Regions from separate parts of the Bacillus aquiflavi genome, predicted to be linked through region 2. Evidence: riboswitches for the same ligand, from Rfam matches in the RefSeq annotation. Region 2 holds a riboswitch; each other region holds the start of a gene.
The links. A riboswitch is a leader RNA that binds a small molecule or an ion and turns the genes downstream of it on or off. The one in region 2 is predicted to bind cobalamin.
Positions count from the first base shown of each region.

Region 1 (8,123 bases), 800 kb from region 2:
ACTTTAGCATTATTTGTAGAACGGTTTGAGCCAATTAAAGATTAAATTCCGATTTGTATAAATATTAATTAGTGAGGGATTAAAGAGTCTCTCACTGAGATTGTTTTATTTGAATTGATTTCCTTAGATTGGGTGAAAACGATTGTTAGTCAAGGCGTTCAACGAGGCGGAGGTTCATGAGCTTACAACGAAGTGTAAGTAATGATGAATACGGGTGTTTGTCAGAAGTTTTGGTGGGAGATGGGGGAATCTCCCACCAAATTTTGAACTTAGTTAATCATATTCAAAACTTCTTGCTTATAACGTTCCCTCATTATTTTAGCAGTATCCACCATTCTCTCGAGCGCAGCCAAAGTTTCAGCTGTTTTTCTTGTTTTCAGGCCGCAATCGGGATTAATCCAACATTGCTCTATTGCAAGTACTTTTAAGCTTTCATCAATGATTGCTTGCATTTCATTTAATTGTGGAATCCGCGGACTATGAATATCATATACACCTAGTCCGATATCATTTTCGTAATCGTTATTTTTGAATGCTTCAATGATTTCTCCGTGACTTTTAGATGTTTCAATTGAAATGACATCAGTATCTAATGCACGAATTGGTTCGATAAAATCATTGAATTCACAGTAGTACATATGGGTATGAATTTGTGTTACATCGGCTACTTCCGATGTTGCCAGCTTAAAGGCATTTATTGCCCATTCTAGATAAGAGGTTTGTTTGTTGACTTTTAGCGGCAGCCCTTCTCTTAATGCCGGCTCGTCTACTTGAATAATTTGAATGCCTTCTCTTTCAAGTGTTTGTACTTCCTTCCTAATTGCTAGGGCAATTTGGTAGGCAACTTCTTTTTTCGGGATATCATCTCGTACGAAAGACCAATTTAACATTGTATTCGGCCCTGTTAACATCCCTTTTACAGGTTTTGTTGTTAACGATTGTGCATAAACAGTTTCAGCTATCGTCATAGGCTCAATCCATTGTACATCACCATAAATAATTGGTGGTTTTACACATCTAGAACCATATGAAACAACCCACGCTTTTTCAGTAAATGCAAATCCCTTTAATTTTTCTCCAAAATACTCCACCATATCTGTCCGTTCGAATTCACCATGGACATATACATCGAGGCCAAGCTTCTCTTGATAATCAATCCATTTTTTGATTTCTGATTGAATAAATGTACGGTAGTCCTCACGAGAAATTTTGCCTTTTCTCATTTCAGCTCTTGTTTTCTTGACTTCTTCTGTTTGCGGGAGGCTGCCAATTGTTGTTGTTGGAAACAATGGTAACTGTAATATTTCTTGCTGTAGCTCTTTTCTAATTTTATGCGGCTTCTTTCTGCTAAAGTCTTTTTCAGTTATTTGTTGTATAGCTTCATGTACAGTAATAAGCTGTCTATCGCGGCTATGATTTAAATTAGCGATGTTATCTATATTTTGTTTAAAAATATCTTTGTAATAATCACTGCCTTCACGTAGAGCGTTTTTTAAAAAATTTAGTTCTTGTAATTTTTCATCAGCAAAAGCAAGATTATTTTTAAATTCCTCTGATAATTTGGATTCTGAAGCAACCGTTACTGGAACATGCATTAAGCTGCAGGATGGTTGTATCCATAAGTTTTCCGAGCTAATAAGGCTTTTAAGCTCGGTAAGAAAATCAAATTGTCTTTTCAATGGTGTACACCAAATATTACGCCCATTAATAACTCCTGCTACTAATATCTTTTCTTTAGGGAAGCCCCATCTTTTCAGATTAGTAATGTTTTCTTGAAAACCATGGACAAAATCTAATCCGATTCCTGCAACAGGTAAACTGATGACTGTCTCATAATGTTCTACTGCTTCAAAATAAGTTTGTAATAGAATTTGTGCTTGGGGAACAGCTTTTGAAAGTTGTTTGTACACCTCTTTGGCTTGCTGCATATCTTTTTCTGAAATCGAAGTAGTGAAAATAGGTTCTTCAAATTGAATCCATTTAACACCTTCAGCGACTAATGCATTCAATATTTGTGTATATAAATCAATCAACTGAAATAGATAAGTTTGCTTATTTATGTTTTCCATTACTTTTGTTAACTTATAAAAAGTAACGGGGCCAATCATCGTAGGTTTTCCTAAAATACCCAATTCATCTCTCGCTTCTATATAAGCTTTAAGTGGAATGTTTTCGTAGAGACGTAAGTTTGATCCATCATATTCAGGTACGATATAGTGATAGTTCGTATTAAACCATTTCGTCATTTCACTAGCGAGCGCTTGCTCATTTCCACGAGCTATTGAATAATATGTTTCTAAATGAATGGTTCCACCATCCCAATTGAAACGTTTCGGCACCATCCCGAACATAACTGCAACATCTAATACACGATCATAAAAAGTAAAATCCCCAACTGTTACAACGTCGACGTTAGCATCTATTTGTTTTTGGATATTTGCGAGACGCAGCGCCTTCATTGACTTTTCAAACTGCTTCTCTGATAATGTCTTTGCCCAATACGCTTCTACGGTTTTTTTCCATTCACGATTTTCTCCGATATATGGATAGCCAATAATTGTACTTGTAAATTTCATTTTTAATCTCCTTTTCAATTTTATTTCTTAGGCTATTTTTAACTTTAGGCTCATAACCTGTGAGACCTCAGTCTTAGAAAGAGATGAGTCCATTCGAAACAATAGCCATTAAAATATCGAGAATGCTTTATAGCTGTTATATTCAGTTAAAGCATTCTCTCAATTGTATTACTCTATTTTTTAAAAACTAATAATTCATCTAAAACGAGTTTGTATGCAAAATGAAGCCGGTCTAACTCAACTTTCTTGTCCATTGTTTTATTGTCATCAGTCATAATTGATTTCTCTAACCGGTTTACATAGTTCATTAAATTCACACTTTTATCATCTAATTGTGAAAGCATTACAATCGATTTTAATTCGATCACGTAATCAGGAACAATCGTCACCTATCTCACCCTTTCTTCGTCAATAAAAAAACACCTTTTTAAAAGATTTAAAAAGATGTTATTTAGACTTTATGATGTACATAGTTCAACTGTAGACAGCGAAAAATAGATAAGGATTTACATACAGGTTGTACCATGTTATATTTCTTCATTATCCTGAAATGTTTCCTTTTTTTCGCTTGTCGTACAGTGATCATACGAATAGGGTGAATACTATTCATAGTCACACATAACACCTCCTATCCTCGTAGGTTAACTGGTGTGTACTAAACTTGGCAGGTCTCCTGGCTCATGATCATCACTCTTTCTCCCTTCCCATTACAATCGTAACAGTGGTTTATGAGAAATCGTTCCCATTAACAGTTGCGGGACAGCGTCGGATTCGCACCGACTTCCCTTTTAAGCTCTTCACAAAAAGTTTGTGAGAGCACCAAATTTTACACGATATTCAGTTGTAATTTCAATATAACATAAGAATACGTTTAAATGAAAAGTTTTTTAACTTCAGCGTTTATTTCTATTCAAATTTTTTAAAAATAATAGTGGCAATTTAAGTGATTTATCGTCACCAAAATGTCATAGATTGGTTTTAATTGTTAAGATTAGCTTTACAAAGTAAATGGTTAACAATACATGTAATTACAGTTTCTTTTGCTAGTGCAGTCTTATCCATCTCCTTTATTACAGGGCTCATCTTTTTATTAAAAACAGTTAACCCTCAGCAAAAAAGTAAACAAACATTTTTTTTTGAACTCATCATGTATTTTCTAGCGATCATTTATATACTTATCCGGTTTATAAGGAAAAATAAAGTGATTTCATTACTAAATCCGTTTACTCAAAAAGTAAATATTTCGTTGATGGATAAAATCACACATAGAGCCGTAATTATCGGATTTCCTTTATTTGCTCTCGGTGGTTTAGTATTTGCAATGATTTGGGCGCAAATAGCTTGGAGTCGGTTTTGGGGTTGGGATCCAAAAGAAGTTTGGTCGTTTATCACCTTTTTATTTTATGCAGCATTATTGCATTTAAGAGTAGGGAAGGGATGGGAAGGAGAAAAAACTGCATGGTTGGCAATTCTAGGTTTTGGGATTATTATTTTTAATCAAGTATTCGTCAATTTAGTTATTTCCGGATTTCATTCAGATGCATAAAGATATAAAATCGTATCATTTCTTGATGCTATGATTATTTTAAAATAATATATGAATACCGTTCCGAATTGTCCAAACGTTTTTTGTTTTTTTCAAAATATTAGGCAGGCAGCTTTAGCCCAACCGAAATACGGTACAACTGCATATTAAGTAATGAGGAACATATAGAATTAAAAGGAGGTAGCCATATGTATCCTTATAGAAGTCCTTATCCTGCTCATGGACATGATAGTCGGTTTTTCTTCGGCGGCCCTTTTTTCGGCGGTTTACTTGGAGGATTACTTGGAGGTGGATTAGTAGGCGCTGCGTTTGCTAGACCACGTCCATACTTTCCACCTTATCCTATTTATGGAACAGGGTTTGGTTATCCACCATACGGTCCATATCCTTATTATTAGATTTAAATCAATCCTGTATCTTATTTTGGTGCAGGATTTTTTTATATTCCTCAAAATGGCCGATAACTGTCCCAATTTTATCTCCAGCGTATCATTAAAACGAGGTGACAACAATTTGTTTCGTTTTGATCATTAAATTCTAGGTGAAGCCCATCAGGGGTGTAGGAGATCTTTGGCATATTTTTTATTCCTGTTGATTTAATTATTGTTTCAACTTCAGTTGTTTTTGATTGTTGTGCGGCATTCATTAACCGTGTTGAAAATTGTTTAGACTTTGAAACTTTTTCGACGACTAACTTTGCATTATCAAGTAACATACTTGCTGCGGAAGCTGAAGACATAAATACAGATGGATTTACTAGTGGGAACTGGCGAAACGCTGGATGCTGATATAACACAGGATAAGGTATCCAATATTGATGATAACGATAGTTGTTTTCGTGATGATGATAAAAGTGGTACATGTTCATTCCCTCTTTCTTAAGATGAAAAAGTTATGCCATTCATATTTATCAACATATGATAAGGGTTATGAAATATACCATGAGAATATGCTGATTTTAAAATTTTCACTATATATATTGATAGGGGAAGAAAAAGGTTAAGTGATCCCATAGATTAAGGTTTTATTGTTTAAAAAATTTAAAGTAATGATAAAATGATGAAAGTGTTATAGATAGAAAAATATTGTCACGACAACGAATCTTTAGGAGTGGGATTACAAAATGGATTTAGAAAATACATTATTAAATTCACTTGGGATTGAGGTAACAAAGTTAGAAAAAGGTTATGTTACTGCAACAATGCCTGTAGATAACAGGACACGTCAGCCGGCGGGCTTGTTACATGGTGGAGCATCGGTTGCCTTAGCAGAAACAGTTGCAAGTGTCGGAGCCTATGAATTAGTTGATAAAAAGAATGAAATGGTCGTTGGCTTAGAAATTAACGCTAATCATATTCGGGGAAAAAGGGATGGACTTGTAACAGCTGTTGGCACAGTGTTGCACAAAGGACGAACTACGATGGTATGGGATGTAAAAATAATGGATGAGGAAAACAAATTGATTTGTGTTTCACGTTGTACGATCGCTATTATAAAGAAAAAATAATCATAAAAAACCGTTGCGGACATGTCCGCAACGGTTTTTAGACTGTAGAGCAACCTTGCCCTTCTTCGTTAAGAATTAGAGTGAATGCTTCAAGCTGACAAAAAACAGAAAATACCGCTCTTAATTGGTTAGAAGAAAGATAAAAGGTTGAAACAGAAATTGCACTTCGTTGTAAGTTTCCGCTCGTCCTACGTGCCTCGTCTGAAAATAGTTACTTCAATTGTTGACTTTGTCTTCGAAACTCCAACAAGTTATCGTTTGGAAAATTTCTTTTTTTGTTCCTTTAAATCATCTTGCACGCTTTTGTCCCAAAGCTTAACACCTGAATAATAGGCAGCCCTGCTAAGGAGATGACCAGCAACAGGCGATGTTAAAAAAACGAAACCGATTCCTAAAATGAGTCGTGAATTAAAATGCCCTTCTGTTAGAAAAAAATAGAGGAATGTGCCTAATAAAACAGACATAACTCCTAATGTGGCACTTTTAGATGCCGCATGATTCCTTGTATAGACATCAGGGAGTCTAATAACACCGAACGTAGCAATTAAACTAAGGAACACGCCAATGACGATTAAGCTGCCAGCCATGAATTTAAAGATCTCGCTCACGTTCAAGGATGACCCCCTTCTGTAAATATTTTGAGAACGCAACAGTACCGATAAAAGATAGAATCCCAATTAGTAAAATAACCTCAAAAAATGCATGAGTGTTTAAAAGAATAGAAACGATCGCAACCATAGAAATAAGATTAATACCAATCGCATCAAGAGCGACGACACGGTCTGGTACTGAAGGTCCTTTGATCACACGATAAATAAGGCCAAGTATAGAAATAGATATACCGATTAATGATATTTTCAATATGAACTCAAACATTATCGGCTCACCTCCATAATGGCTTTTTCAAACGAATTTTTAATGCTATTAATTGCATCCTCAGCATCTTCTATATCCATTGCATGAATGTATAAAGTTTTATTATCAGGTGAAATATCGATAACAAGTGTTCCAGGTGTTAAAGTGATGAGATTTGCTAAAATTGTAATTTCCCAATCTTTTTTCAGCTCCGTCGGCATTGCAAAAATGCCGGGTTTCATATCGAGCTTTGGTTTTAAAATAACTTTTAATACAGCGATATTTGATAAAATTAATTCGCGAATAAAAATGAAAAATAACTTGATTACGGCAACTATCCGAAATAAATAAAATCGTGAATTGAAAAACCTTCTAAACGTAAACAGGATGAGCAGTCCAAAAAAATAGCCGACAAAGAAAGTCATTGGATCGTAAGCTGCTTTTAAAAACATCCATATAAACGCTAAAAATATATTTAATAAAATTTGAAATGCCATCTGCCCCTACTCCTTTAATACCGCTTCAATATAAATGGTCGGGTTTGATAGTGTTTCTACAGCCTGAGAAATAAACGGATTAATTGCTTCTGATCCGACTCCATATAAAACAGAAAGAACGATTAATATAACTGGTGCAATGAGTAATGATCTAACCGGAACTTTCTCTTCTCCTTTAAATGTTTTCGGTATGCCCCAAAACCCATTTATAAAAAATTTCATTACTGAAAAGAGAACGAACAAGCTGGAAGCTAGTACGATTGCTGTCCCTAGGTAGTACTCACTGCTAAAACCGCCTTGCACAATTAATAGTTTTCCTACGAATCCGCTTAAAGGCGGTATACCTGCTAATGCTAATGCGGCAATGAAAAATGTCCACGCTAATCCAGGGTAGGTTTTTATTAGTCCTCCCATTTTCCTTAAGTCGCTTGTTCCTGTAATAGCGATCATCATTCCAATCAGAAGGAATAAGGCAGCTTTAATAATCATGTCATGAATTAAATAATAAATCGATCCTGATAAGCCGGCTTCAGTTGTTACCGCAAAGCCAAATAAAATGACGCCAATTGCAATAATAATGTTGTATATGATAATCTTTTTAACGTCCCAATAGGCGATTGCCCCAATGATTCCAAAAATAATTGTTAAGATTGATAAAACAATTAATATTTGATAAGTATAGCCGCGATCATGGTAGAAAAATAGCGAATACGTCCGCATGATAGAGTAAACCCCAACTTTAGTTAATAAAGCCCCAAATAAAGCCATTACTGGAACAGGCGGTGCGTAATATGAACCCGGCAGCCAAAAATAAAGCGGGAAAATGGCTCCTTTTATACCAAAGACAATCATAAATAAAATAGCAATCACAGTTAAAATCCCAGTCTGTCCAATTTCACTGATTCTTAATGAAATGTGTGCCATATTCAGCGTTCCGACAATTGAATATAAGTATCCAACTGCAATGACAAATAATGCAGATGAAATGACATTCACTAATAAATACTTAATTGTTTCGCGAAGCTGTATTTTTGTACCGCCAAGAACGAGCAAAACATATGAAGCCATTAACATGACTTCAAAGAAGACAAACATGTTAAAAATATCTCCAGTTGAAAATGCCCCTAATACGCCGACAAGTA
Region 1 covers NZ_CP082780.1:2,827,200-2,835,322, reverse strand. The annotation lists gene K6959_RS13815 (leucyl aminopeptidase) at 1-45, shown strand, start outside; gene metE (5-methyltetrahydropteroyltriglutamate--homocysteine S-methyltransferase) at 270-2,576, opposite strand; gene K6959_RS13805 (hypothetical protein) at 2,750-2,965, opposite strand; cobalamin riboswitch at 3,223-3,415, opposite strand; partial or broken gene ccsA (cytochrome c biogenesis protein CcsA) at 3,571-4,122, shown strand; gene K6959_RS13795 (hypothetical protein) at 4,311-4,520, shown strand; gene K6959_RS13790 (YuzC family spore coat inner layer protein) at 4,598-4,984, opposite strand; gene K6959_RS13785 (hotdog fold thioesterase) at 5,246-5,629, shown strand; gene mnhG (monovalent cation/H(+) antiporter subunit G) at 5,881-6,237, opposite strand; gene K6959_RS13775 (Na(+)/H(+) antiporter subunit F1) at 6,221-6,505, opposite strand; gene K6959_RS13770 (Na+/H+ antiporter subunit E) at 6,505-6,981, opposite strand; gene K6959_RS13765 (Na+/H+ antiporter subunit D) at 6,988-8,123, opposite strand, start outside.
Region 1: linked by a shared signal. The riboswitch ahead of K6959_RS13805 (hypothetical protein) and the one ahead of cobT (nicotinate-nucleotide--dimethylbenzimidazole phosphoribosyltransferase) in region 2 are both predicted to bind cobalamin.

Region 2 (8,123 bases):
GAACATGCTAAAGGAAGATAAAATAAAATGAATATCATCTTGTGGGGACTTATTTGTTTTATTCTTGTATATGAACCTATGATTGGTTATTGGTTATATCAAAGATTTAAAATGCGTGTTATAACTGACCCATCAATTAGGTTACGCTATTATCATATTCTGATGATAGGCTTGTGGTTATCAACGCTCATGATCTTAATAGTAATAGCAAACTTTAAGCTAACATTAAAAGATATACTGATAACAGTGCCGAATATTAACACAGAAATATTAGGTACGGTCATAACATATATTGTAATAGGAATAGTAATATTATATACTTTATTGCTTTTATATTACGTAATTGGATACTTCATTAGTGATCATGTGAAAAATCAGTTGATCTTCATGAAGCAAAAAAAAGTTGAGCAAATAACATTTACAGAAATACTACCTGTTACAAAGAGAGAAAAATCCACTTGGAATCAAGTAGCATGGACAGCGGGTATAACAGAAGAAATGATTTACCGTGGATTTCTAATATTTTCATTTACGACATTATTTCCCGAATGGTCGATTTGGCTCGTTCTATTATGTTCGTCAATACTATTCGGCCTTGCCCATACTTACCAAGGCTTATCTGGTGTCATACGAACAACCGTTTTTGGCTTTGTGTTTGGAATGCTTGCAGTCGCATTAAACTCCATTATACCGCTAATCCTTCTTCATACTTTAATTGATTATGTTGGAAAGCTAGGAAATATAGATGAATAACTCTATAGATAAATATCGTAACAAGCCGCTCATAGTTGAAAAAAGAAATATCCATAGACTTCCAAACTATTTCAAATCGATTCCATCGAATAGAACTTAATCAGGAACTATTATCACATGACGCTTATTCAAGCGTATTAGAATAGCTTATAAAATAATTTGATAATAAGCCCCTTGTATTTTGCGATAGAAAAGTGCAGAAAAAAGCAATAAAAATACAGAGACTTTCCACCCTTTAATTCCTTTTCGACAATGCGTATGACAGTTCTTGGCTGTCCTCCAATTTATTTTCATGATGTTAGACTCAAAAGTAGACACAGTTTACTTTATGATAGAAATAACTAATAATATGAGGTGTCCGCATGAGTAGAAAAAAATTTGATGAAGATTTCAAAAGAAGTACAGCCCAAAATGATGATGGAACAGAACAAGTCAGTCGCGCAAACAGTCACATAAAGGATCTATTCGTCATCATTCTCATCGTTGCAGCCAGTACTGTTCTAAGGATGATCAAGAGTCCTTTATTTTTCTCTCTACCGCGCTTTCGCTTGGTGACCTCATCATTCAAATACAGAGATAGATCTTTTCTGTACTTAAATGATGAGGAAATTAATGTCTAGTGTTTAACTTGCAATCTCGCGATAGTACATCCGTTCATATTCAGAGGGCAATAAATACCCATTGGCTGAAGGAATTCTTTTTGAGTTAAAGAATATTTTGATATATTCATAGATTTTTTTGCCTGTTCTCACTTTGTATATTTGGTTAAATAAATAAGCTCTTTCTTTAAGATACTGTTGAACGATTCAATACATGCATTGTCATAACAGTTTCCTTTTCTGCTCATGCTTTCATTCTTTTTTTTATTAAAAAGTGATTAATATCTTTTTTTCATTAGGCTTAGACAACCTCTTTAAATATTTTAAGAAATCAAAATTATGCATTGAAATAAATAATTGACAATAATTTCCCATTTTTTCGCTATAACCCTCTGAAACCTCAACTAAATTTTCATCCCAACCTCAGCAAAAGTAGCCATATGTTTTATCACGCTGACTGCACCCTCAACAATCGGGAATGCTAAAGCTGCTCCAGATCCTTCCCCAAGGCACATATCCATTCTTAACATCGGTTCAATCCCCAGTAGTTCACTTGCCATTCGTCCACCTGGTTCTGCAGAGGCATGGGAGACGATGAAATATTCCTTCGCTTTAGGTTCAATAGACGCTGCAATAATGGCAGCCACTGTTGAAATATAGCCGTCAACCACCACTGGAATTTGATTCGCCGCAGCTCCAAGCATCACACCTGCCATGCCGCCGATTTCTAGCCCTCCTACCTTGGCAAGAACATCTATCCCATCAGCCGGGTTTGGCTTGTTGATCTCAATGGCTTTCCTGATTACCTCTACTTTATGTTTAATTCCACCTTTACCAACTCCAGCTCCCCTGCCGGTAATTTCTAAAGGGTCACAATTCCCTAAAACAGACAAAATTGCTGTACTTGCAGTAGTGTTGCCAATACCCATTTCACCCGTGCCAAGCAAGTTGATACCTTTTTTTGTTTCTTGATTAACTATTTCAATCCCAACCTCTATCGATTTGATAGCCTCTTCCCTCGTCATGGCAGGACCTTTTGCCATATTTTCAGTACCATTTTTTATTTTCCTTTTGATCACTCCGGCATCATCTGGGATTTCCCCTTTTACACCAATATCTATTGCAACTACATCCGCTCCAGAAACCCTACTTAAAGCACACACACCAGTTAATCCTTTTGGAAACAACAAAGTTTGTGCTAATGTTACCGCTTGAGGGTTACTGGAAATCCCTTCTTCATAAACACCATGATCAGCCGCCATTACAATGACTGCTTTTTGGTCAATGATGGGATTAAAATTCCTTGTAATTCCAACTAACTGGATAGCAATATCCTCCAGCTTACCTAGACTTTTAGGAGGCTTTATCAAGCTGTCCATTCTTTCCCTTGCCTTAGCCATCATCTCTTCATCCAATTTTTCAATCTTATGAATCGTTTTTTGCAATAATTGCATTTCTCTCTCTCCTTTTTATAAAAAATAAAAGTCTGCAGTTTATTTCAAGAGCAAATAAACTACAGACTTTTCCATTATCTGATAACATCAAGCGAATAGGCAGGTCTCCTGGCTTAGGGTCATTGTTTTATTAACCTTCCCAGAATGATTCCAGTGGCATTTCTAATAAAACTCCCCTTTACAGTGGCGGGACCGCTGAAGATTTTCACTTCATTCCCTATTCTCCCCTAAGGGCACCTACTGCTTTTATTCTATTTTCTATTAATGTATAAAATTATAAAGTAATGATAGAAAACTGTAAAGTGGTTAAACGGATTGCTTATTGCTCAGACAAATAGGTAAAGGGTTAGGTAACACCCGATCAAATCGTTCATAGTCCACACATAGCCACGATCAAACACATACATGGCTTCTTTAGCATCTGCCAGTACTTTAAGCTGATTTTGGTCATGTTCTTTTGCTGCTGTAATGACAACTTTTTCTGAATAAACAGTATTTTTATCCATGAACACGAATTGCAAATGTAGTTTTTCACCTGCTTTTGTTTAACAAAATTTTGCCCATTTATCGTTAGTTAAGTCGTTTATGTAACTGTCTATCATATAACATGATATCAGACAACTGTATAAACTTTTCGAAACGAGAAACGGAAAAATACCCCAATAATCAACCTATGTATAAAATAACTAAAGCTAGTTGAAAAACTATTTAAAATAGGTTAGAGACGTTACCTAATACAGAACAACTTAACTGTGTACTTAAAGTTAAATACATTGAAAGCGTTAGAATCTACTAACAATCATTCAAGAATAAAATTATTTAAATTCTGTATATTTTGTTTTGTTCCCATACGCTTTTTCTACAGGATAATTATAATTATTTTTTTGAAGTTTTTCCTTAACAGCTTTATATACATCAATACCTGTTTCCTCGGAAAATAACAAGGCGTAGATCAATATATCTGCTAATTCATCTTTCATACTTTCAAGATGATGTTCTAGCGCTTCTTCACTCGTTTTCCATTGGAAAAGTTCTAACAATTCACTAGCCTCTAAAGACAAAGAAAGTGCTAGGTCTTTTGGATTATGAAATTGGCGCCAATCTCTTTCATCTCTAAATTTCACAACCATATCGCAGATCACCCATATCTTCACCTTCTCTGTTAAGATTGTAACAGCTTTTTTCTTAACGAATTATCACTTGCATAGATAAATAAACCTTTTATGCCACGCTTCATTAGAATATTGATTGAGTTTAATATAATTCTTTCCTTAGCCCTCTCAACATCACCAATTCCATCAGTACCTGTATATGCACCTATATCTTTATATAACTCTGTTTTGATGACTAACTGTTCCTTTTTCCTATCGTAAGTAACAGAAGGTCCTAGAATGACCCCTACATAATTCAAATCAAACCCTTGTACTGTATAAATGGAGCCTGCTTCGCTAACGGTTGTTTCTTTCTCTGCCCAAGTAGAATTCCTGTCTGTAATATTCCATGGAATTTGATATTCTCCTTGATCTTCCGTAACGTAGTAAACCTCTCCATCCTTTTTGTGAACATAGTCGAACGTTGACACTACACGGCTTAATCCGTATCGAGTATCTTTCCGGATTATTGCTTCGTGCATATCCTTTAATGATTCAAAAACTTTTAATTCATATGTACTCCCTTGTGGTATTGGCAGTACACGCTTTTGCTTAAAACTATTAATCCACTCTAATATTTCATCATTTGCGTGCATTCGAAACTGGTTCGTTAGCTCATAACGTTCATAATAGGAACTCTTCCCAATTAGATTTTCCAACGTTTTCTCTTCCCATAAACTTTTTAACTTTAAGACTTGGTCTCGATCGTAAACAATGACAACCACTTTCGCTAACTTCAATAGCTCTTCCAAATGATTATCTAAATAAAAATTATTATATTTATCCTGTCGTGTTAACAACAAATGAGCTTCGTCTACTAAAATAATGTCTACTTTTTTGCCCTGTTTTTGTAATCGATTAATTAAAGGTGTTGGCTTATCGAAATCTTTAATCCTCAAATGCTTTAGCTGAGCTGCTATCCCTTTATATGTTTTATACATCTCTTCATGGTTCACAACTAAGTAATTCTCTGTTTTATATAAAGGAGAAGAAGCCTCCGTCTTATATTCTTGTATCGTGTTAAAAATCGAACTTAATACGACACTCTTTCCAACACCTGCTTCACCTTCAATTAAAAACAAACTGCCATACTCTACATTGCTTGCCGACTGAACTCGTTGCTCACAAAACTGGATTACTTTTTCCTTCAAATCTAATTGTTCCAACGATAGTTCTTTGAATGGCGATATTTTAAATATATCTTTGTTTTCAATAACATGCTGTGAATTGTTTACAATTCCATTCTTATATAATTTTTCCCACAGCTCATTAAACACTAGTTTATCATAAAATGGTTTATCATAATAATTGTGCGTAAGATCACTTGCAGTCTTACTTTTATTTTGAAGTGTATATTTTTCATCACCTAAAAAATAGTTAATAAGCTTTGTTTCTAAATGAAACGTTGCGGATTGATTGAATTTTTCATGCTTAATTAAATGCATCTTATCTAATTTTTTCCGGACGTTATCTTTTATATGTGCTCGCATTCGTCTCTTAAAGAAAACAGTCTCACCAATATAAGCTTCTTTAGCATTATTCAAAATATACACTACTGGATAATTTACATATGATTCCGCATTGTTAATTCTTTTTATTTCTTTCTCTGTAAAAACCCATGTCACTACCTCTACATTCCCCACTTATCTCACCTATCCATATCACTGACAATAGTTACTAGTTTTTTATTTACACATAGTTGTTATTACATATTTCAATTTCTAATCATACAGTTATTTTCTAAATATTAAATTTATTATATCACTTACATTATCATGAATTTAACAAACCAAATATTAAAAAACCACACAATATAATTATGTAAGTACATCTAAACAAGCAATAATGTACTGCGTCTAAAAATGAACTCTAGATATAAAATGCTTTAGTGAATTGAAAATATTGTTTCAGAAGAAAGTAATAAATTACGTTGATTTTTAATACAAAGGGTTATTCAATCGGATTCACAACATGAAAAAACCCCTTCCCGATTCTCTCGGAAAGAGGCTGTAAACGTTGATATACCAATGATATTAACGTTTTGAAAAATATTTCGACATCTTTTAGGGATTTCTAGAACATAGAAATCCCTTTATATCAATGTTTGTTATGTTCTAAAATGGATAATCCCTGATTAAATTTCATTAAAAATGATTTGACTTGAACCAATTTGAACCACCTAAGCTATAAATCATTTTCTTCTGAAGAATATCTTTTATAATCATAAATACATAATAACTTTCGATAATTAGTTGTTTTCTTATCTCTAAAATTCCTTAAAAAATGTTCAGCATCTTCCAACTCTATTCTGTCTTTCATTATTCCAAATGCTATAGCCAAGATCTCTTTGCTATTCGAGATTTTTCCATCACTCAAAATTTCATCTATAGTTCCATGTTCATTTCCAATGTCAGTAACTCCTTTAAAAACATTTTCAACCTTTGAGTTTTGGATTGTTTTTAATTTATCGATATTCTTTAATTTAGGTTGAATCTTACTAAAACCATATATAGGAAAGTATTGGTTGCTTTGTATCTTATGTTTATCTATCAACTCTAATAACTGATGATTCGATTCATCAATTATTTTAAAGTATTTTTCCATTATTTCTGAAGTTGTATGATATTCATATTTAATGGTTTTTAAAGAGCCAATAGCAAGTACTTTTTCCCCATTTTTCAAAGTTTCTATATCTTCTGTAATACTGACTTTTATACCTCCTTGTCCCGTATATATATCTTTAACTACATTTTGTACCTTTCTAATATCCATCGCTGACACTGGTAAATATAATCTGGAAAGTTCCTCATACAACTCTAAAAAATTGTCAGTTTTCAATTTGTTTATTCTAATTGTAGGAAAGCCATCTATATCAATGTCGTGATCCGTTATTTTAATATTATTTGAGCCTTCTTCATATTCCACAAGTAAAAAGTTACTTCTAATCTTCTCTGCTTCATTAGTATTTGGATTTACATAAGTAAATATTGTTTTTAAAATTTGCTTTATGTTATCGTCACTTACACTATAACCTAAAAAAATTATAGGATTGTGTATAAACAATGATAAAAGTTGGGCTCTAATTAATTCATATCGCTCATTAAATTTAATATAGTCATCATTATTAATTATTATTTTTTCAGGCTGATTTACACAACCATGAATTTTATAAACTGACCCATACGGATTACTTAATAATATTTCATTTCCAATTAATGTATTAAACTCAAATATATCTTCCACAAATGTATCATAATTTGTAGTAATTATAGATCCGATATTTTTACGAATTTTTTTTAACTCTAAAATCTCTTTTTGTTGTTGTTCTTTTAATTCATAATTTGATAGCAATCTAGATATATATAATTTGAATCGACTAACATTTTTATGTTCTCTCATATTATCATAAAATTCTGCATTTAATTCTTCAAACTTACTTTCACAATCCACCATTAAAGTTTCATCAAATTGTTTTTCGATGGCTGTTGCAATCATAGGATAATTATATTTTCCCTCAACTTGATTTTTATACTTTAAATCTAAGTAATAATTATCATTTCCTTTTAATTCAAAAGCTGCATGAGCCAATAGTTCATCCCAAGTAAAAGTTTCTTTTATATACCTTAAACTAAATCCCGTTCCAACAAATAATACAGGATGATTAGTATATTTATTCACAAATTCCTTAATATTCATACTCATACTCCCCTTGTATATCTGATTATGAATAAAACTTTATCCCTGCTAGAATTTCTAACAGGGATACGTTTACTCAATAATATCCAGTGGTGGTAAGCTATCTATTAACTCCACAGTTTGTACTGACACATTAATGACTCGTAATAACAATTCAAATATATACTTTTCATTATTTGAATATTTATTCGGATCAAAAACTATTTGACTATTTTTCTTCACTTCTTTTATATATTGATCAATTATCCAATCTATTGGTGTTCGTCCATTTAATGTGTATTCATATGCTTTTTGAGGAATATCTTTAATAGTTATATCAGAATTAAATATAATTTTACTCATATCGCCTTTTTTAGCGTACCTCATTTTTGTAACTTCAAAGGAAGGATTGTCCACTTTATACTCAATAGTAATTCCATCATAAGGTTCTACGTGTTCATAATTTATGTGTAAATCAATCAATTTCTGTC
Region 2 covers NZ_CP082780.1:3,624,331-3,632,453, reverse strand. The annotation lists gene K6959_RS17670 (MerR family transcriptional regulator) at 1-31, shown strand, start outside; gene K6959_RS17665 (CPBP family intramembrane glutamic endopeptidase) at 28-753, shown strand; gene K6959_RS17660 (hypothetical protein) at 1,116-1,373, shown strand; gene cobT (nicotinate-nucleotide--dimethylbenzimidazole phosphoribosyltransferase) at 1,757-2,806, opposite strand; cobalamin riboswitch at 2,888-3,062, opposite strand; gene K6959_RS17650 (hypothetical protein) at 3,133-3,327, opposite strand; gene K6959_RS17645 (nucleotide pyrophosphohydrolase) at 3,622-3,936, opposite strand; gene K6959_RS17640 (DUF2075 domain-containing protein) at 3,969-5,600, opposite strand; gene K6959_RS17635 (SIR2 family protein) at 6,142-7,653, opposite strand; gene K6959_RS17630 (DEAD/DEAH box helicase) at 7,726-8,123, opposite strand, start outside.

Region 3 (8,123 bases), 1.9 Mb from region 2:
AAAAAGCTTTCAGCACGTATTCTTCATAAAACATATGAGCAGCTTTCAAATAGCTTTGACAGTATATACGGTGGTTTTGGGGGAGCACCAAAATTTCCGATTCCTCATCATTTAATGTACTTGCTACGTTACTATAAGTGGACAGACGCTGAGCTTGCGCTTAAAATGGTCGAGAAAACACTTGATAGCATGGCAAATGGGGGAATTTATGATCATGTCGGCTTCGGTTTTGCCCGCTATTCGACAGATCAAATGTGGTTAGTTCCTCATTTTGAAAAAATGCTATATGATAACGCTCTTCTTCTATATGTTTATAGTGAAGCGTATCAAGTAACGAAAAAAGATACATATGAAAAAATAGTTGCGGAAATCATTCAATTTATTAAAAAAGAAATGACTGATCAGCACACGGCTTTTTATTCAGCACTTGATGCAGATAGTGAAGGAATAGAAGGGAAATATTACGTTTGGTCAAAACAAGAAGTCATCTCAATACTTGGCGAACAGCTCGGTCCGTATTATTGTGATCTGTATGATATAACGGAGAATGGGAATTTTGAAGGAAAAAACATTCCCAATTTGATACATACGAATGTACTTAGCGTGTCAGAAAAATACGGCTTTACAGTTGAAGAAGGAAAACAGCAACTTGAAAAAGCGCGACAGCGGTTGTTTGAGGAACGTTCAAAGCGAGCACGACCTCATCTTGATGATAAAGTGTTAACTTCCTGGAACGCACTGATGATTGCTGGACTTACGAAAGCGGCCAAAGTATTTAACAAGGAAGAATATCGTCAGCTGGCAGAAAAAGCTTTTTCTTTTATCGAAAATACGATGTTCCGACATGACCGTTTAATGGCACGATATCGTGAGGGAGAAGTAAAGTATGAAGCATATTTAGATGATTACGCTTTCCTTCTTTGGGCGGCTATTGAACTGTATGAATTAACTTTTGAAGTTCACTATTTACAAACAGCACTTCGGTTAGCGGAACGAATGAAAGATTCCTTCTGGGATGATGAGAAAGGCGGTTTCTTTTTTACGAGTAAAGAGGCAAAGGCTGTTCTTGTGAGGGAAAAACAAATTGCCGACGGGGCTCTTCCATCAGGAAATAGTGTTGCGGCCGTTCAGCTTATTAAGCTATCTCATTTAACGGGAGAGATGAAATGGCGCGAAATGACGGAGAAAATGCTGACGACGTTTGAACAAGATGTATCAAGCTATGGAGCAAGCTTCACTTATTTTCTCCAAAGTATATTACTAATGGAAATGGGGCTAAAAGAAGTTGTTATTCTTGGAAATAATCCGGACGTCATGGAAATGCTGACAACAGTGAGAAAACAATTTTTACCAGAGACGATCGTCTTAAATACAGATGATCCAAAGCGTTTGGAGCATGTATCTCCATTTGCGGGTCAATATGAGAAGATTGCAGAGACAACGATTTATATTTGTGAAAATTTTGCCTGTCAACAGCCGTTAACAGATATTAATAAAGCGCTTGAAGTGATCATTGAAACGCCGAATCAGAATGCTTGATAAGTTTTTCAAAAAAATTTGTCAATTGAGGCGGAAGTAACTAGAGCGACGAATGCAAGTGAGAGATCAACAATCCAAAGCCCGTTGCGACAACGGGCTTTCTTTCATTATTTACTACAAATCATCAAAACCATTATCAACATTATTCACTTTTACATATTGCCGTGATTTTTGCTCGAAAAAGTCTGATTTTCCTAAATCGACTTCTTCATAAGCGATAATCCAGCGCAGCGGATTTGTCCGATACCCTTCAAATGGACGGTTAAAGCCGAGTTGATTACAGCGAACGTTAGCATAAAATTTTACATAGTCTTCAACATCCTGCAAAATGATGCCGGGGATTTTATTCCCAATAATATACCGCGCCCATTCGATTTCTAATTCAGCTGCTTTAACAAACGTTTCTTCAAAAAAATTTGCTAATTCTTTCGTATTGTATTGTGGATATTGAACAAGCACTTCTTTAAAAATTTTCACGAACAAGTCAACATGAATTTGTTCATCTCGATTAATATAGTTAATCATCGTACTCGTTGCGACCATTTTTTGATTTCGTGCAAGATGATAAAAAAAGGCGAATCCAGAATAAAAAAATAATCCTTCGAGCACAACATCAAATACGATCGATTTTAAGAAGTTTTCGACTGTTGAATGTTCAGTGAAATGTTTATAACCGTTTGTAACAAAATCATTTCGTTTTTGTAAAATTGGTTCAGTCCGCCAAAATTTAAACACTTCGTCTTGTTTTTGTTTTGACACAAGACTTGATAAGACGTACGAGTAGGAATGATTATGGATTACTTCTTGCTGTGCTAGTATAATCATTAATGCAGATATACTTGAATCTGTTAAATAATCCGCAACTTTGCCGGCATAATCTGTTTGAATGCTATCAAGCATTGCAAGCAAACCGATCGTCTTTAAAAACGTCTCTTGTTCGTGAGCTGTTAATGTAGGAAATTGCTTCATATCTTGAGACATGTTAATTTCAAATGGCGTCCAAAAGTTTGCTAACATTTTTTTGTATTTAGGATAAGCCCATTTATATTGGACATCATCCCAATTTAAAATATTTGAACATTCCCCATTAATAATGGCTGTCGCTCTATTTGGAGCTGTTTTGTTTGTGATGGGTCTTTTAATTACTTTTTCAGTCATGATTCATTCTCCTTTTCACTTTTAACTAGAACACGAATCGCAATCTTCAATTTCCGATGAAGTGGAACGTAAGTAATAGGTTGATTTTAAACCGCTTTCCCAAGCATCGAGATGGAGGGCTAGCAATTCTTTCGCCTTGATCGTGTTTTGGATATATAAATTAAAGGAAATTGCCTGATCAATATGGCGCTGGCGTTTCGCATTTTGCATTATGCTCCAATGCTGGTCAATTAAATGGGCCGATTTATAGTACCAAGTCGTATATTCTGATAAATCAGGCGCAGTGACTGGAAGCTTATAATCTTTTTTCTCCTCTGAATAAAACTTTTTAAAAATCGGATCAATACTCGGAGTGCTGCCTGCAATTAGCGCTGTTGAAGCATTTGGGGCAACAGCCATTAAATAACCGTTGCGAATTCCATTTTCGCTCACCTTTTCCTTCAGCTTGTCCCAAGGAAGAGTAGAGTGATGACTACAATAATTTCGTTTTGTAAAATAATCTCCTGTACTCCAATCAGAGCCTTTAAAAACTGGGTATGCGCCTTTTTCAATTGCAAGCTCCATACTTGCTTCAATCGTGTAGTGGGCAATTTGCTCATAAAGAGTGTCGGCGTAACTAACTGCCTCATCACTTTCCCATTTTATATTCTTCTTTGCGAGAAGATGGTGCCACCCGAACGTTCCAAGTCCAATTGCACGGTATTTTTGATTTGTAAGCTTTGCTTGTAAAACAGGAATATCATTTTGATCGATTACATTATCAAGCATGCGAACTTGAATCGGAATGAGACGTTTTAACACGTCATCTTGAACCGCTTTTGCTAGATTAATAGACGAGAGATTACAAACGACAAAATCTCCAGGCTGCTTTTCAACAATGATTTTTCCGTCTTTCACAACTTGTTTACATACATTTGTTTCACTTTGGTTTTGGGCGATTTCTGTACAAAGGTTCGTACAGTAAATCATTCCGAGATGATGGTTAGGATTTTTTCTATTCGCTTCATCTCGATAAAACATAAACGGAGAACCTGTTTCAAGCTGGCTTCTCATGATTCTCTTCATGACTTCGATTGCCGGGACGGTCTCTTTTGAAAGAAGTGGATGTTTGGCACATTGGAAATACTTTTCACGGAATGAACCTTCACCGCGTTTTTCATCATAGAAATCCTCTAATGAAAATCCGAGTACAGACCGAACTTCATGCGGGTCAAATAAATGCCAATCGCCACGCTTTTCAACTTGCTCCATAAATAAATCTGGAATACATATCCCAGTAAATAAATCGTGAGTTCGATAACGTTCATCTCCGTTATTCAACTTAGCATCAAGGAACGAGAAAATATCTTTATGCCATACATCCAAATAAACACTAATCGCTCCTTTCCGCTGTCCTAGCTGATCAACGCTAACAGCTGTATTATTTAATAATTTCATCCATGGGATCACACCTGAGGACGCTCCTTTAAAGCCTTTAATGTCACTACCGCGGCTCCGTATTTTTCCTAAATAAACGCCGATCCCGCCGCCGTTTTTTGATAAATTTGCAATGTCTGTGTTGGTGTCATATATACTTTGCAAACTATCATCAATCGTATCGATGAAGCAGCTTGAAAGCTGTCCCCAACGCTTACCTGCATTCGTTAATGTCGGAGTTGCAACTGTCATATAAAGATGGCTAAGAGCCCAATACGCTTCACGGACGAAATGAAGTCGCTTCTCTTTTTCTTCATGCATCATTAACGTCATTGCAATCACCATAAAACGTTCTTGTGGAAGCTCATAAATATGCCCGCGTCGATCTTTAGCTAAATAGCGGTCAGAAAGCATGCGAATACCGATATAGGTGAATAATTCATCTTTCTTCGGATCAATTTCCTCTCCTAAAGCATCAATTTCTGCTTTATCATAATTTTCTAAGAGGGAAGGGGAATAAATTTCTTTCTCTGTTAAAATTGAAATTAATTCAAAAAAAGAACCGTAAGTTGACGACGTTGAATTCCGATTTGTTTTCGCTTCTTCATACAAGTGCAACAGCCAAATTCGTGCTGCAACAAATGTCCAATCGGGCTCCTGTTCGCTCATATTTGCCACGCACTCAAGAACAAGAAGATGACAAAACTCATCCATATTTTCTCTGTTTACTTGTTCCCAAATGATTTCCGCTCGTTCCTTTAATGAAGTAATGTTTAAATGTGGAAAGCTTTGTTGAACAGAATCAAGCTCTTTCATCCAAGTAATAAAAGCTTCATCGATTGGAGCTTTTACAGTCATAAAGAAAACCTCCTAAAATATATATTCATAGTCATTGAAAATAAAAAAATCCGCTCGGGTCAGAGCGGATCAAACGATAGTAAAAAAGACATCAATTCAAATTTGTACTATCGTTTCATCTTCTCAATCCCCGAAGAATCGAAACTTAAAACAAGCTTTGGCAGGTCTCCTGGCTTGTGCATCGTTCTACTTTAAGACCTTCCCATACATTCCTTTGAAAGCATGTACAGTGGATTTCTTATTTCGTCCGCACTTACAGTTGCGGGGACAGCTCCGGAATTTCACCGGATTCCCTATTAAGTCACGAATGACACCAACTCTTGTCAGTTTTCAATATATAGTATTAAATTTTAATTTCAAATCAATATATTGTGTATTTTATCATACTTCAGTAAAAAGACAATGAAGCTTTGCAAAAAATAAAACAAAGATAATGTTGTTAAAATAGGGATTTTTTATAAAAGGACAACAATGATGAGATTTCATCACATTTTTAACTTAAATTAGGAAATATTAATGAAGACCATTTGTAGTTAGGAAGGTGTAGTAAAAATGCCCTATTTTCAATATAATAAAATAAATATTTTTTTTGATGATAAAGGTACAGGAATTCCGCTCGTATTTATTCATCCTCCTGGAATGGGCCGAAAAGTATTTTATCATCAATACTCTCTCAGTAAACATTTTCGGATTTTAACTCCCGATTTAAGCGGTCATGGAGACACTTCCGGTGCTTTAGAACATGTAACGATGAAAAATTTCGCCTCCGAGATTCGGGCGTTATTAGATCATTTATCAATTGCTAAAGCAGTCATTTGTGGTTATTCTTCTGGAGGATGTGTCGCCCAAGAATTTGCTCTTTCTTATCAAGACCGCACTTTAGGGCTAATTTTGGCGGGCGGATTTCCAGAAATAAGATCAGCTGTATTACGGTATGAGCATCAAATCGGAATGTATTTTATAAAAAACTTTCCAAGTGCTATTAAATTTGCAATTGCCGCTGCTCATACATTAGAGCCGAATTTACGCAATATGTTAAAAGAGCATATGGATCAAGCGAACCGAAAAGTATGGTTTGATTTTTATAATCGTTCATTGCACTTTTCATGCGTGGACAGACTGCCTCAATTAAAAATCCCTTTACTATTAATTTATGGCGCAAAAGATTTCACAAACCAGCATATTCGAGCTTATCGGAGAGTGACTTCATTTCAAGCTGCTTTTATTAAAAAAGCACACCACCAATTGCCCTTTAAAAATTGGCAGCTATTTAACCAAATCATTACTGGGTTTGTTGTTGACCATTTTTCAACAGATGAGCAATCATAATCGGAATTTTCACCCCCTGCCTCAAAGTCAGGAAAAAGAATGATGACCAATAGTGCGGGGGATTCCTCTTTAAATTCAAGTCAACAATAATACCTTCTTAAATGAAATAATCAGGAAATAAAATTGCTTATTAATCAACAAAATATCAGATTAACAAATTACGTCAAAAAACTTAACACAACCCCTCTTCGGTTTAGGTCTTGGCAGTCGGCCTATACATTTGATCGATCGTTCGCAGGGAACAGAGTATATAAACAGTAGTGTTGGATGGCCCCTTGCAGAAGAAGTAACGATTAATTATAATCCTTCAGCTGAATAATAAAGATCAAGTAGAGTCTTTATTATGATGGGGTATTAAGATCTATATTAAATAGCAAAAGGCCTAATGGAATATCATCTGCATTAGGCCTCTTGTTCAGGACGGATCGCTTTAAAGGAAAGAATCGCGGCTAAGACGCATAAACCGCTTAATCCCCAAAATATCCATTTTTCCTGTCCTTTCATGAGCAAAGCAATAACAGGTGGTCCAGCTGCAACTCCGATAAATCTCATTGAACTATAAATCGAGGTAATCGTTCCCCGTTGGTCTTTCGCTATACCTTGTGTAATCATCGCATCAAGACACGGAAGGGCTACGCCAATTCCGACTCCGCTAATAAAGAACATAATAATTAAATACCAAAGCTTATCTGAAAGACCTATTAGTGCAATAGAGCTACCTAGTAATAAAATCCCGCCAAATGTAACCCATTTCATTAAAACTTTATTTTCTTTAATCAATTTTCCTGCCGTAAATGATGCGATACATAATGCCCCGAGTGGAATTGCTAATAATAGCCCTTTTTTGACATCCTTCACTTTATAAGTTTCCTCTAAAATTCCAGATAAATAAAAAAGAACACCAAATAATACGAACATAAGAATCCCGCCAATGATAAAAATAGCGGTAATCCATCTTCCATTATCAGCAAAAATCTGCCTAATTTTCTGAATAAACCTTTTAAACGGCAGAACGTCTTCTTCCTTTTTCTTTGGATTTTTTACTAAAAAAAGCATTAATAATATTGAAATAACGCAAAAAACAGGAATTGCAAAAAACGGAAGAAACCAAATGATCCCTGCTAAAAGCGCTCCTAAAATCGGACTTAATACTTTTCCCATTGTATTAGATGTTTCAATGACTCCAAGCATACTGCTTACATCTGAATCTCTTCGAAACATGTCACCGACAAGGGGAAGGACAATGGGGGCGGCGCCGGCAGCTCCAATTCCTTGCAGCATTCTGCCTAGCAAAATGACTAAATAGGCATTTTCCATTTTCCACGCTGCAAATCCAGAAATAAGTCCGCCAATTCCAGCAATAAAAAGGCTTGGAATAATCACCTTTTTTCTGCCAATCCGATCTGATAAATAACCAGCTAACGGTATTAAAAAAATGGCAACGACAGAATAAACTGTAATAATCATACTTGATTGTAATGAGGAAATTGAAAGCTTTTTCTCCATTGTCGGCAAGACAGGAATGAGCATCGAATTTCCAAGTGTCATCACAAGAGGAATAGAAGAAATAGATATAATCGCCCTTTTTTTTTCAGACACTTCATTTGTCGATTCGTTATTTTGCTCTAATCCAGTAGGTGTCTTTACAAAACGATCCATCTTTAAATACCGCCTTTTTAATTTGTCCACTATTTATAGATCTATATGTATACTATTTACAGTTACTTTTTAAAATATCGCTATTTTCAATAGTTATTTTCTAGGAAATATAAATATTTGTGAAAAATTTTAAAAATACTCTTGACATTTTCCCTTTTACCATT
Region 3 covers NZ_CP082780.1:1,742,730-1,750,852, forward strand. The annotation lists gene K6959_RS08290 (thioredoxin domain-containing protein) at 1-1,539, shown strand, start outside; gene K6959_RS08295 (ribonucleotide-diphosphate reductase subunit beta) at 1,654-2,697, opposite strand; gene K6959_RS08300 (ribonucleoside-diphosphate reductase subunit alpha) at 2,719-4,971, opposite strand; cobalamin riboswitch at 5,114-5,304, opposite strand; gene K6959_RS08305 (alpha/beta fold hydrolase) at 5,524-6,300, shown strand; gene K6959_RS08310 (bacillibactin exporter BcbE) at 6,703-7,959, opposite strand.
Region 3: linked by a shared signal. The riboswitch ahead of K6959_RS08300 (ribonucleoside-diphosphate reductase subunit alpha) and the one ahead of cobT (nicotinate-nucleotide--dimethylbenzimidazole phosphoribosyltransferase) in region 2 are both predicted to bind cobalamin.

Region 4 (8,123 bases), 190 kb from region 2:
ACTTGAATACCCTCCTGTTAAATGTTGTATCGTAAGCATGTTATCCCCTTCTCTCCATTCGTCTTCTTAGCAAAATAATCGCAAAAACTGGAGCACCTATTAAAGAGGTAATCACACCAATCGGCAATTCGATCGGTGAAATAATCATTCTGGCGACTAAATCTGCCAAGATTAAAAAGGCACTGCCCGTTAAAATGGATAACGGTAAAAGATGTTTATGGTCAGGTCCCCATAACAATCTTGTCAAATGAGGGATGACAAGACCAACAAAACCAATCGTCCCTGATACAGCAACAGCTGCCCCAGTTAATACCGAACCTGCCAGTAACACCGTCATCTTCCGCCTACGGACATCTACACCTAAATGTTGCGCCCGTTCTTCTCCAAAAGACATCGCATTCAATTCTTTTCCATTTAACATGAGTAATAAAGAACCGAATATAAAGAAAGGTAAAATAATGCCAACATAATTCCAACCTCGCATCGACACACTTCCTAGAAGCCAGCCAATAATTTGCCGAAGTTCCTCACCTGTTAACGCTATCATTAAAGAGATGAGTGCACCTAAAAAAGAACTAAAAATAATTCCTGTTAAAATAATCGTTTCCACTTTCATCGAACGATCCACTTTCCGCGCAAAAAAGAGCACGGCAAAGATCGTCGCAATGGAAGTAATAATGCTAAAAATCGGCAATGTAAAGCCCTTTAAAAATGGCACAGATAAATGAAAAAATAAAACGATCACCGCGCCGACCGAAGCCCCTGATGAAACACCTAACGTATATGGATCCGCTAATGGGTTACGTAGCAAACCTTGGAAAGCCGCTCCGGCAATTGCGAGAGATGCTCCAACTAAACCAGCTAAAATAACACGAGGCAAGCGAATATTCATGACGATATTTCCATACATCGGATCGAGCATTTCAATTGAACCTATCTGAAACACTTCGAAACCAATGATTTGGAAAATATTCACGATCGGAACAGATACTGTCCCGATCGATATTCCTAATAACACTGCCGTAAAAAGAAACAGCCCTGCCAATGTGTAAGCAAAGATCTCATTACTCTTTAAAAACGTCTGGATAAATCGCTTTTGCAAGCTGCTCTACTCCTTCTGCCAGCCTTGGACCTGAACGATTCACAATATCTGCGTGAACATCAACTACTTGTTGATTTTTCACAGCCGGTACATCTTTCCAGCCTTCACGACTTAATACTTGTTCAGCTGGATTGTCTACATAATATCCATATGTAGTGACAATCACATCTGGATTAAGTTCAATAATTGCCTCTTCAGTTAATTGAACCCATCCTTCTTGTTCTTTTGCCGCATTTTCAGCATTTACAATTTGAATCATTTCATCCATAAAAGTGTTTTTCCCTGGCGTGAAAATTTCCGGGGCAGGAGCCACTTCGATAAAGACTTTTTTCTTGTCCTTAATTTTTGCTGTCTTATCTTTAATCTCGGAAACTTTATCTTTCATGTCTTTAATTATTTTTTCGGCTTCTTCTGTTTCTCCGGTTGCTTTTCCAATCATTTGAATAGACTCATAAACTTTATCAAAATTTTGAGCATCATTTACGACAAGAACTGTAATCCCAGCGTTGCGAAGCTGTTGTAATCCTTCTGCTGACTTTTCTGAATTAGAAGCATGGGCTAGTACTAAGTTAGGCTTTAATGAAATAATCTTTTCAATATTAAAATCCATTCCGCCAATTTTTTCTTTTTCCAAAGCTTCTTCTGGATAATTATCATAATCGTTTACACCAACAATATGATCTCCCAAACCTAAAGCAAATGCGATTTCTGTATTACTTGGCATCAGTGAGATAATTTTTTCTGGCTTTTCTTCAATGACAACCTCATTACCATCACCATCTTTAATCGTAACTGGGAATGAAGCTTCTTCCTTTTGTCCAACATTTGTTTCTTGTTGCTTTTCATTTTGTGACTCTTTCGGCTTTTCCGCGGAGTTACATCCAACTAATAATCCGAATGAGAGTAGTAATACGAATATAAAAGAATAATACTTTTTCAATGCTGTTCCTCCCTATTTTTCCATAGTAAAGACAATTAAAAAACATCTCCCGTCTTGATGGAGATGTTAATCGGAGTCTTTATAAAACATTGTAAAAATAATCATATGCCGACTGACACCTCCCTATCCTCGTAGGTTTTTGGTGCACAAGAAATAGGCAGGTCTCCTGGCTCATGGTCATTGCTTGCCGCACCCTTCCCATACATTTATTAAAAGCACAGTGGGCACATCGCAGCTTGCTACCATTTACAGTGGCGGGACCGCGTTGGATTTTCACCAACTTCCCTTTTAAGTCTTCAATAAAGGAAGACACCTAGCTCTGTGATCATTATGAAATTTTCCGCTTGATCAAATTATACACGAGAATAAAGTTTATGGGGAATATTTTTTATTCATAAAGCTTTAGACTTTAACAACTAGCAGGAGTTTTTATTAAGAACTAACTAGCTTCAGCCCAACACCGCCGCAAATAATCATTCCGATAAACAAAAGGCGCTTCCAACTTTTTGATTCCATAAAAAAAATCATTCCATATAAAACACTCCCTGCAGCCCCAATCGCTGACCAAATAGCATACGCCGTTCCAATCGGAATGTCTATTAAAGACTTTGACAAATAATAAAAACTAATGATTGCCGAAATAATCGATAGAGCTGTATAACGCTTTACTGTAAAGCCTGCAGAATATTTCATAAAAACAACAAATCCAATTTCTCCAAAGCCAGCAACTAATAAGTAGAACCAAGCCACTGTTTTAACACTTCCCTTTAACCTTAGTTTCTTGCTCATCTGAAGATGACATCACTAAACCAATTATGCCGCCGAACAGTAAGGTTAAAAAAAATAACTTTAAAACACCGCCATCTTCATTCAAAAATAAGATCCCGATTAATACTGTGCCTACTGCACCGATTCCAGTGAAAACAGCATACGCCGTCCCCATAGAAATATCACGCATCGCTTGAGAAAATATCCAAAAACTTACAATGATTAACACAATCGTTATAATACTAGGAATTAATCTTGTAAATCCATTTGAAAACTTTAAACCAAACGCCCAGCCAATTTCTGATATTCCTGCAATAAATAAGTAAACCCAAGCAAGACGTTTATTTTTTCGATCCATTGATAAACCCCCCTACAATTGCAATAGACCATCTTTGTAATCTATTATAAGATTAAGCTGTATTGAACTTGTATTTCCTTTCCATCATAGCTGAAAAGACATGTGAAACGATAGTCTCACACAAATGAGTCTAAAACAACAATATTGTTTACCATAGCATAAAAACAATAAAAGGGAGTGGGTAAAAAGATGGACAGTTTTATCCCAATTATTCACGGAAAAAAAGTGACGCTGCGAAGAAAAACTGAAAAGGATTTGCAAACTCTTTGGACATATATTTATGGGACAATGAATCCCGAGTGGAAAAAGTGGGATGCTCCTTATTTTCCGCTTAAACATCTCGATTTTCAGACGTATCGGAAGCAATCATTGCCATTATTAACAGCCATTTATCCACATCGAATGGTCATCGAAGTGGACGGGAAAGTAATTGGGACAGTGAGCTACTATTGGGAAGACGAACTATCTAAATGGCTTGAAGCTGGAATCGTTATTTTCGATTCAGATTATTGGAATGGTGGTTATGGGACAGAGGCACTTGCTTTATGGATCGATTATTTATTTTTAACATTACCAATTGTACGTGCAGGAATAACGACATGGTCAGGAAATACACGGATGATGCGTACCGCAGAAAAAATCGGAATGATGGTTGAAGGAAGAATGCGAAAATGCCGTTACTATAACGGTCAATATTATGACTCGATCCGGATGGGAATATTAAAAGAAGAATGGGAGCAAGAAAAACAGCATCCGCAATCGACGGTTTATCATCTTTTTCATTAAACAAACGTTTGATTCATGTGAAAACTTGCCCCTAAAGGGCAAGTTTCAATGGTGACAAACATCCCATCCCTTTTTAAAAAGTTCGTTTTTGCCTTCATTTTATTTACTGTATATCCGCCATTCCTTCGATTTACGATCAAATACTAGCTTTGCATCACACTCATGATTAGATTCCTGTTCATATACTTCATACATGTCGTCCATGTTGGCAAAATCCCCAATTACCCACATCGGGATTTCAATTCGATTACGATTTTGGAGCGCTTTTTTCAAAGAAATAACCGTTCCTTCTTTAATCATATCCCTCAAAGATAATAATGTATCTTGCTGGATTGTCGGATAGCTTCGCTTTTTTCCAATGCGAAATAAACTTTTCTCAAACTTTAGCTTTCCTACTTTAGAAGGAATCAATCTGCCGAGCATCCAATAAAAATCTTCTAGATGTCGATAATATGTTTTATTAAACCAGCCATCATCATGAGCTAAATATACGTATTGGTTGCCTAACTGACTGTAAAAAGGCGTATGCAAATGCTGCTTTAAATGACCTAAATATAAAAGTTCTGCAATTTCTTGCTGTGTTAATTCATTTAAGCCGTCTTCTTCTTCAAAATCAAGCCAACAAAAGTCACCGTAATCATAGACGTCATCCTTAATTAGCTTTTCTATCCGCTCGCTTGGGACATACTCAAGTAAAGTATGCATATTAAAATCGCCATCATCAAATTGGTGCTTCAATAATAATATATTGCCGAGCGGATTCGGAACTGTTTGAGCAAATTCAAAAAACTCAATTCCATGAGACAAAATATATTGATTATTTTCATTTAAATAGATATATACGAGATCACAAACATCACTATTATGCTTTTTCAATTACGAAACCTCCGAACAAATAAACCGTGGTAAAATAAAATTTCAAGGGAAAATTATTCTTGTATATGAAAGTATTAACGAAATGAAGTCATAACACTAAATAAAACTTTATGTAAATTCACAATTTAATATGAATACTGCCGTCACTTAAATTGACGTTTCATAACTGCTAGAAGTTTCACTTATTGAAAAAAAGACAGCTTCAGACGAAACTGCCTAATAAAGTTATATTAACAAAAAAAACGAAAAATATCTTAAAAAGAGATTCATTTTTATATAAAATGAAACTATTGAAATGATTCATTAATATGATTGTACCAAAAATACATAAAGTTTTAGAGAAAATCGTGGTAAAATAAAATTTTATTTTATCTTGAGCAATACGAATACAATAAATCATTGTGTAGTCTGCTAAATCTGGCAGAAGGGGGCGCTTAACTATGATCAAAAATATGACAGAAGATCAAATCACACTCTACATTATTAAAGCATTAAAAGAAAATAAGCATAAAGAATTTACAACGATTTTGGAAGAATTACAGCCATATGATATTGCCCAAATATATAATGATTTACCAGAAAAACATAAAGCCCGCTTCCTTCTTTATATAAATATTGATTTATTAGTTGATCTTATTCAAGAGCTTGATCAGCCCGAACAGCTCGATGTATTAAATAAGCTCGGGCTTGAAAAGTCGAATAAAGTTCTTGACTTAATGGATAACGATGACTTAGCTTCACTTTTGGATGAGCTATCTCCTGAGAAAATAAAAGCTCTTCTAGCTGGGATGAAGAAGGAAGAGTCTAAAATCGTCCAAAATATGATGAACTATCCACCCGAGACGGCCGGGCGTATAATGACCAATCGCTTCGTTTGGATTCGCCATAATTATACAGTTCGGGAAGCGGTTGATAAACTGAAGACATTTGCAGAGTTTGCTTCATCTTTAAACTATTTGTACGTCATTGACGAAAACCGTAAACTAGTCGGTGTTGTTTCATACCGAGACCTACTTCTAGCTGAGCCAAATGATGTGATACGTAATATTATGTATGAACGGGTTATTTCTGTATCCGTTACTACGGATCAAGAAGAAGTAGCTAGAACGACTGAAAAGTACGATTTTTTAGCCATTCCTGTTGTTAATGAAGATCATGTATTAATGGGGATTGTTACAGTCGATGACATTATTGATGTTGTCATTAAAGAGGCAAACGAGGACATTGAAAAGCTCTCTGCCTCAGGTAAGTCAATTGACTTTGACACAAAATCGTTTGTTGCAGCAGCTCGCCGTCTTCCTTGGTTAATATTATTATTATTTATCGGTCTTATTTCTGGAAGTATTATTAGCAGATATGAAGCAACGTTAGAAAAGGTTGTTGCTTTAGCTTTTTTTATGCCGATGATTGCAGGAATGACAGGTAATACAGGAACACAATCGCTCGCTGTAATCGTAAGAGGGCTCGTCTCCAATGACATTAATAAAAAAGTGATTTCTCGAGTCATTGTTCGTGAGCTTGGCGTTGGTGTTATGATAGGTGCTATTTGCGGGACTTTAATTTCAATGATTGCGTACATTTGGCAAGGAAATCTTGTTTTAGGTCTTGTCGTCGGCAGTTCCCTTCTGCTAACTTTAATTATCGGTACGTTAGCAGGAACAATTATTCCGCTCATTTTATATCGTTTTAATATTGATCCAGCAGTCGCATCTGGACCGTTAATCACGACATTAAATGACATTTTTTCATTAATCACTTACTTTGGGATTGCTACAATGTTTTTAAATTATTTAATATAATTTTAGATTGTTGAAAAGGGAACTTATGAACGACTGTCCTAATCGTCTGTAGTCTTTTTGGATTTGCTTCAAATATGGACTTTGTCTACAATTTAAAGATGAAATATCATTTACTCGTTTTTTGTCGAAATAAAAAGTGAGTTTTCATGACTGTTTGCGCTAAAATATTAACTAACAGCTAAAATTTTAACAAAGGAAGAAAAAATTTTCTCCTTTGTTAAGCTTTTCTTACGTTTTTTATATTTTGAAACGATTGGACTTGAAAAATCGTCTTTTATATTAAGCTGTTTTGTTATCATTGGAACTGGAGTTGACATGATGGATCGGGTGTCGATAGCAAAACTTAATAGGTTATCTGAAAGAATAGATTGGACACTTGTATTGCTTTTAATGCTGTTTTTTATTATTAGCTGCTTTTCAATTTACAGTGCCCAAACATCTGCTCAATACAATGAAAATTTTTTGATTAGGCAAGTTTATTGGTATGGTGTTGGCACCTGTATGATAGGAATAGTCATGTTTCTTAACAGTGACCAGTACATAAAATTATCTTGGTATGCATACGGATTCGGCTTATTTTTATTAATATTTCTTCACTTTTCACCTGAAAGTATAGCTCCAGTTATTAACGGAGCAAAAAGCTGGTTTGTGATTGACAAGGTTGGCTCAATCCAGCCGTCTGAGCTTGTGAAAGTATTTTTAATCATGGCGTTAAGTAAAGTCATTGTCTCCCACAAAGAGAAATATAGTGAAAAGACGTTAAAGACAGACTTTTTTATTTTAATTAAAATGGGAGCCACAACAGGTGCCCCATTAATCCTTATCATGCTTCAGTCTGATTTTGGAACGAGTCTTGTCATATTAGCTATTTTATTAGGAATGATCTTAATATCTGGTATTACATGGAAAATTATTTTCCCATTATTCACGCTTACAAGTGCTGTGATTGCTGCGATTATTTATTTTGTTATTTGGAATCCTGAAATGCTTGAAAAATATTTAAAAATACAACCTTATCAATTTTTACGAATATATGCATGGCTTGATCCAGAAGCCTATCGAATTGATGCTGGTTTACACCTTTTAAAGTCGCTTGACGCCATCGGGTCAGGAATGTTGAGCGGAAAAGGATTTTTAGAAAGAGAAGTGTATATTCCTGAAATACATACTGACTTTATATTCAGTGTAATCGGTGAGGAATATGGCTTTGTCGGTGGAAGTATTGTAATAGGATTATTCTTCCTCTTAATCTATCACTTAACGAAAACAGCTTTAGATACTACGATACCATATAATATCTATATAACTACTGGTATTATTAGCATGATTACTTTTCACGTTTTCCAAAACATCGGGATGACCATTCAAGTTTTACCCATTACTGGAATACCATTGCCGTTTATTAGTTACGGAGGAAGCTCTATTATGGGGAATATGTTGGCAATGGGACTGATCTTTAGCATCCATTATCATCATAAAAGGTACCCGGTAGAG
Region 4 covers NZ_CP082780.1:10,738-18,860, reverse strand. The annotation lists gene K6959_RS00110 (adenosylcobinamide amidohydrolase) at 1-39, opposite strand, end outside; gene K6959_RS00105 (FecCD family ABC transporter permease) at 41-1,102, opposite strand; gene K6959_RS00100 (ABC transporter substrate-binding protein) at 1,065-2,042, opposite strand; cobalamin riboswitch at 2,181-2,374, opposite strand; gene K6959_RS00095 (DMT family transporter) at 2,475-2,831, opposite strand; gene K6959_RS00090 (DMT family transporter) at 2,797-3,168, opposite strand; gene K6959_RS00085 (GNAT family N-acetyltransferase) at 3,358-3,954, shown strand; gene K6959_RS00080 (hypothetical protein) at 4,054-4,830, opposite strand; gene mgtE (magnesium transporter) at 5,271-6,629, shown strand; gene K6959_RS00070 (FtsW/RodA/SpoVE family cell cycle protein) at 6,948-8,123, shown strand, end outside.
Region 4: linked by a shared signal. The riboswitch ahead of K6959_RS00100 (ABC transporter substrate-binding protein) and the one ahead of cobT (nicotinate-nucleotide--dimethylbenzimidazole phosphoribosyltransferase) in region 2 are both predicted to bind cobalamin.